2 regions of the Thalassospira sp. UBA4513 genome follow, and region 2 is predicted to be linked to the other one. Evidence: predicted binding sites of a transcription regulator. Region 2 holds the regulator's gene; the other holds the start of a gene.
The links. Region 2 encodes LexA, which represses DNA repair genes until DNA is damaged. Its sites were predicted from a motif close to ATGTTCTANTTTGGTTC; they were not measured.
Positions count from the first base shown of each region.

Region 1 (3,372 bases), on a different contig from region 2:
GTTCATCGAGCACATACAAAACACCTGTCAGGCCCGAACCGATCTGGGACGCCAGCCGGATACGCTGGCTTTCGCCGCCGGAAAGCGTGCCGGATGTGCGGGACATCGATAAGTAATCCAGGCCGACATCGCGCAGGAAACGCAGCCGATCATTGATTTCGCGAAGGATGCGACGCGCAATCTCGGTTTCTTTTGCGTTCAGCTTATCTTCCAGTGCCAGGAACCAGTCGGCGGCCTTGGCAATCGAAAGATCGGTGACCTGCGAAATGTCGCAGCCATCAACCTTTACTGCCAGTGCTTCGGGTTTCAGGCGTTTGCCCGTGCAGGTGGGGCAGTGCGACACCATCTGGTATTTGGACAGTTCATCACGGGCCCACTGGCTGTCGGTTTCACGCCAGCGGCGCGACATGTTGGGAATGACACCTTCAAACGGACGCGACACCTTATAGCTACGTGATCCGTCATCATAGGTCACCGTGACTTCTTCTTCGCCCGATCCATGCAGGATGATGTCCTGTGCTTTCTTGGGCAGTTTTTCCCAAGGGACATTGGTTTTGAAGTCAAAGTGCTTGGCAACCGATTTCAGGGTCTGGAGATAGTATTTCGATGTTGTACTGGCCCAGGGCGCGACGGCACCGTTTTCGAGCGTCTTGCTTTCATCCGGGACGACCAGCATCGGGTCGAATTCCATCTGGGTGCCAAGGCCATCACAGGCCGGGCAGGCACCAAACGGGTTGTTGAATGAGAACAGTCGCGGTTCGATTTCCTCGATGGTAAAGCCGGAAACCGGGCAGGCGAACTTTGCTGAAAAAACAGTGGTTTCGCCGGTTTTGGCATCTTCGGTCAAAACGATGCCGTCGGTAAGTTCAAGCGCGGTTTCAAAGCTGTCTGCCAGACGGGTTGAAATGCCATCCTTGACGATCAGGCGATCAACCACGACTGAAATATCGTGTTTGAGATTCTTGTTCAGTTCCGGTGCTTCGTCGATGTCATACATTTCGCCATCGATCTTGACGCGCTGGAAGCCGCGTGCGCGAAGTTCACGCAGTTCTTTTTTGTATTCACCTTTACGGCCACGCACGATCGGGGCCAGAAGGTAAAGACGCGTACCTTCCTCCATCTCCATGACGCGGTCGACCATTTGCGAAACGGTCTGACTGACAATCGGCAGACCTGTGGCGGGCGAATAGGGGATGCCGACACGCGCCCACAACAGACGCATATAGTCATAAATTTCGGTGACGGTGCCAACGGTCGAACGCGGGTTCTTCGAGGTCGTCTTTTGTTCGATGGAGATGGCTGGTGACAGCCCGTCGATATATTCGACATCGGGCTTTTGCATCAGTTCCAGGAACTGGCGGGCATAGGCCGACAGGCTTTCGACATAGCGGCGCTGACCTTCGGCATAGATGGTATCAAAGGCCAGAGAACTTTTGCCTGATCCCGACAGACCGGTAATCACCACGAGGGAATCGCGCGGCAGTTCAACATCAATGTTCTGAAGGTTGTGTTCTTTCGCACCGCGAACCGAGATTTTCGTCAGCATGTCGGGCCTTTTGTTCCTGAATTGTTCGGAAAGTGTATAGAGGAGCCGTAAGCTATACGCAAGCGCACCCCTGACAGTTCCTGTCAGTATTTGTCAGGAGATCCGCAATTAACAACCCGATGCATGACAGAGCCACGAAAAAGCCCGCCGAACAAGACCGGCGGGCTTCATAAATCCTGTGACCGGAACGGTCAGGTTTTTGATCTGGCTTAGCCTTTGGTAACCGTACGACCGGTTGCACCGAGGTCCTTGAAAGCTTCTTCAAGGCGTGCTGCCATCGACAGCTCAGCTTCGCGGATCCAGACGCGCGGGTCATACTGCTTTTTGTATGGCTGATCGGTTTCCGGGTCGACCTGATACTTGAACGCACGTGCGTTGGCTTCGACATACTCGCCAACCGGGCGGGCATAGGCGAACTGGGTATCGGTATCGATATTCATCTTGAAGCAGCCATAGCTGACAGCTTCTTCGATTTTCTCTTTTTCCGAACCGGAACCGCCATGGAATACGAAGTCGAGCGGGCGATCACCCAGACCGTGCTTTTCGGCCACGTATTTCTGGCTTTCCAGAAGGATCTCCGGGCGAAGCTTCACGTTGCCGGGCTTGTAAACGCCGTGCACGTTGCCAAACGCTGCCGCGACCGAGAAGTGACCAAGCGGCGAGAGACGGCGATAAGCTTCTTCGACTTCTTCCGGGCGGGTGTAAAGGCGCGGATCGATTTCCTCAACCGAGGTATCAAGCTCATGACCGATACCGTCTTCTTCACCACCGGTGACGCCCAGTTCGATCTCAAGGCTCATCTCGATGGCTGACATCCGTTTCAGGAAGGTCTCGCAGGTCGCGAGGTTGTCTTCAACGGATTCTTCGGACAGATCCAGCATATGAGAGCTGTAAAGCGCCTTGCCAGTTTCGGCATAGGCCTTTTCGCTCCATTTCAGCATTTCATCGACCCATGGCACAAACTTGCGGTTTGCGTGGTCGGTATGCATGACAACAGCAACACCATAATGTTCGGCCAGAAGCTGTGCATGACGCGCAGCAGATACGGCGCCGAGAACACGGGCCGCAGCAGCGTCCTTGATGCCCTTGCCGGCAAAGAACTGTGCACCACCATTCGAAAGCTGAATGATAATGTCAGATCCGGCATTTGCAGCAGCTTCAAGGGCTGCGTTCATCGTGCTTGAAGACGTAATATTGACGGCGGGAAGGGCGTAACCGTCCTGCTTGCAGGCAGAAACGAGTTCGCGATAGGCAGCACCGGTAACAACACCGGGTTTAACGGAAGGCATGTGGGTACTCCTCCTGGGGGTCAGAGTAAAAACAGATCAGCAGCAAAATCACCTGAAGACCCTGCATACAAACTGTTACAGAGCCCAATGCATCTTCGAAATGCTGTCTCAGGTCAAGGCTTTCCGTCATAGACTTTCGGAAAATATTGCGTTTGCTCAGGCGTAACTCTCTTGCACGCCCTTGATCCAGCTTTGCGTCACTTTGAACTGATCATCAAACAAAATCATATCGGCCTGATAGCCCGGTGCCAAGCGACCAAGAACATCACCAAGCCCGAGGAACTCCGCTGGATAAAGCGACGCCATGCGAAGCGCTTCATCAAGCCCGATTTCGGCAATTTCCATGCAATTGCGCACAGCTGAAATCATATCAAGGTCCGAACCCGCTAACGTCCCATCCGCGAGCGCGCAGCGCCCAGCAACTGCAATGATTTCCTCATCGCCCAGCTTGAACCGTTTATCGGCGGCACCAACCGTTGGCATGGCATCGGTGACCAGCATCACCTTGCCCGCGGCCTTGGCGCGGACGGCGGTTTT
Region 1 is NZ_DGMR01000030.1:4,795-8,166, reverse strand. Features, by position in the region: gene uvrA (excinuclease ABC subunit UvrA) at 1-1,546, opposite strand, end outside; gene fbaA (class II fructose-bisphosphate aldolase) at 1,756-2,835, opposite strand; gene nagA (N-acetylglucosamine-6-phosphate deacetylase) at 2,992-3,372, opposite strand, start outside.
Region 1: the regulator LexA is predicted to act here: its motif matches at 1,557-1,573, upstream of uvrA (excinuclease ABC subunit UvrA).

Region 2 (3,372 bases):
ATCCCCTATTTCCAGGGCGATGACAGCTATCTGGTCGCGGCCCGGGCCGCAGTCGATCTTCCGGCGCTTCGCAAGGATTTCATGGTCGATCCCTATCAGATTACCGAGGCACGCGCGCTTGGTGCGGACTGCATCCTCCTGATCATGGCAGCCCTTGAAGATAGTTTGGCGGCTGAGCTTGAAGATGCCGCGCACAGCCTTGGCATGGATGTTTTGATCGAGGTGCACAACGCCCCGGAACTTGAACGCGCGCTCAAGCTCAAGTCACGTTTGGTGGGGATTAATAACCGCAACCTCAAGACCATGGAAATCTCGCTCACCACGACCGAGGAACTGGCAAGCATGGTCGGCGATGATCGGTTGCTGGTGGCCGAAAGCGGCCTGTTTACCCCTGATGACCTTGCCCGTATGGCAAAGGTCGGCGCTGAGTGTTTCCTGATCGGCGAAAGCCTGATGCGCCAGGACGACGTCGCAACCGCCACCCGCAAACTGCTTGGCCTTGCGGCCTGATCAATACTGGACAGAACCAATGGCAGACAAGCTTTCCCATATTGATGCCGGTGGCAACGCGGTGATGGTCGATATTTCGGCCAAGGCAGAAACCGCACGCATTGCGATTGCCAAGGCCCGGGTTCTGATGTCTTCCGAAACGGCAAAGCTGATTGCGGCGCGCGGCCATAAAAAGGGGGATGTTCTTGGCATCGCCCAGCTTGCCGGGATCATGGGGGCGAAAAAGACCCCTGACCTGATCCCGCTTTGTCATCCCCTGCCCCTGACTTCTGTCACCGTGGATCTCGAACTGGCCAACGATGCCGATGCCGTCGATATCACCGCCACCTGCAAGACAACCGGCAAGACCGGTGTCGAGATGGAAGCCCTCACCGCTGCCTCGGTCGCAGCACTCACGGTTTTTGACATGTGCAAGGCGGTTGATAAAAGTATGAGGATTACCGATTTGCGGGTCACCCGAAAAGAAGGTGGCAAATCGGGTACCTTCGTCGCGGACTAGCTTCCTGTCCCTGCGGACCGCCTACTATTCATATTTTTTGAAGGATCACGGCGATTATTCGGTTTTTCCGTCAAATCGCACAGAGCCGCTTGACCCGCGAAAAGAACTAAAGTAGAACATCTGTGTATCCTTTTTGTTCTTTTTACAGGTTCGGGAAATAACATGCTGACGCGCAAGCAATATGAGTTGCTGGTCTATATAGACAATTACCTTCGCGATCACGGGATTTCGCCCTCTTTCGATGAAATGAAAGAGGCCCTGAACCTTAAATCCAAATCCGGCATTCACCGCCTGATCACAGGCCTCGAGGAACGCGGCTTTATCCGCCGCCTTGCGCACCGTGCACGCGCGCTTGAGGTCGTCAGACTTCCGGAAAACAGCGATGATGACGCCCCGGAAACGCCAAACAATGTGACCTCGCTTGCCAGTGTGCGAAAGGCCGCGCATCGACCAACCACGGTGCCAACCGCCTTCTCGGAAGCCGGGGAATCCGTTGGTTTGCCGCTCTATGGCCGGATTGCTGCCGGTACACCGATCGAGGCCCTTCGCGATCAAACGACCATGGTGCAGGTCCCGGCCGCCCTGCTTGGTGCCGGTGATCACTATGCCCTTGAAGTATCGGGGGATTCGATGATTGATGCCGGCATTCTTGATGGCGATACCGTCCTGATCCAGCGCTGTGAACAGGCCCATGACGGAACGATTGTGGTGGCACTCGTCGATGACAGCGAAGCCACGCTTAAGCGCCTGAAACGCGGACGTGGTGAAGTTCTGCTGGAACCGGCCAACGCACGCTATGAAACCCGCGCCCTGTCGCCAGATCGCGTGCGCATTCAGGGCCGTCTGGTCGGGCTGCTGCGTCAGTACTGATTGCTTGCGCGAAGTTACAAACAAAAACGCCCGGTGCTTGTGCCCGGGCGTTTTTGTTTTGAGTACGATCAGGTTGTTAGCGCCCTGCTCTGCCGCCGATGATGATCCAGGGCCAATTGCCAGTTTCCGCACGGACGGTGTTGATTTCTGGCTTTTCGCCAGGCTCAGACGGCAGTTTGATCGCAACACCGCCCTGCCACCACAGAACGTCATCATCGATGATCACGCGCGCGCCAGAGGCCTGACAGGTGGTTGGTAGATCGGTTTTCAGGCTGACAATGATATCTGCATTACGGCAGGCATAAAACGGATTGGCAATACGGCTTGCGACGATGATCCGTGACGGAACGATGTTAGCGCTAACACCAAGGGAGCACGGGTCGTTCTGGCAGGCCTGTACGCGGCTTGGTTCCTGTTCGGGGCGAATACCAAAGCGGCTCATCCAGATGCCTTTTTGAAAGTCATTCAGCCGCGATGAGGTATGCAGGATAGCGGCATCGGGATCATAAACAGCCCAGCTTTCGCGGTCGCCCGAAATCAGGATTTCGGGTTCTTTGTGCAGTGCCTGAAAGATAATGGCGGCAAAAATCACCGGAAGGACCGGCACGATCATCACCTTGTCGCGCCAGATAACGATCCAGGCCAAGGCAAACAGCCCCAAGGCAACCGCCAGCATATCAAGGCCCGAGACATACCAAAGCCCCCAGTCCTGTGCGGCAACCAGTTCGGCGGTTTCCAACAATACCGTCAATCCGGGCTTCATCGCGGCCAAAGAAAACCCTGATAACCCAATCGGGATCAGCGCCAGCGTCACGACAATCCAGGGCATGACCCAGAATGCCATGACCGGAATGGCGACCAGATTGGCGAGTACGCCGAGCATTGAAATACGGCCGAAATGATAGCCGATAATGGGCGCAGTCACCGCCGTCACGATCAAACTGGTCAGCAGCAAACCGGCAAGATAAAGACCGGCACGCTCATACCAGGACAGCATCCCCTGCCGATCCAGCCAGCGCCGCCCCGGCCCGTCATAAAACGCAACAAGTGCGCCAACGGCGGCAAAGGAGAGCTGGAAACTGGCGCCAAGCGCCGCATCAGGCCGAAGGATCAAAACAATGATCGCGGCCACGCCCACAAGGCGCAGCGATATGGCACGGCGATCCAGCAGGAGTGCCAGCCAAACCACAAGCAACATGACAAAGGCGCGCTGGGTCGGGATGGTCGCCCCGGATAATCCAAGATAGACAAGCCCCGCCAGCATGGCCGCCATCGCTGCCCATTTCTTGATCGGATAGCGCAAGGCAATTGATGGAATGGCGGCCAACCCGAACCGGATCAGGAAAAACACCGTCCCGCACAGCAATCCCATATGCAGACCGGAAATCGCCAACAAATGCGCAAGCCCGGATTTGCGAAGGTTATCGGCAATATCCGGGGAGACTTCACCGCGTTCGCCAATGATCAGCGCCTTGGCAATGCCGGTTTCAGGG
Region 2 is NZ_DGMR01000001.1:48,389-51,760, forward strand. Features, by position in the region: gene trpC (indole-3-glycerol phosphate synthase TrpC) at 1-510, shown strand, start outside; gene moaC (cyclic pyranopterin monophosphate synthase MoaC) at 530-1,009, shown strand; gene lexA (transcriptional repressor LexA) at 1,172-1,879, shown strand; gene B2T33_RS00280 (ComEC/Rec2 family competence protein) at 1,956-3,372, opposite strand, start outside.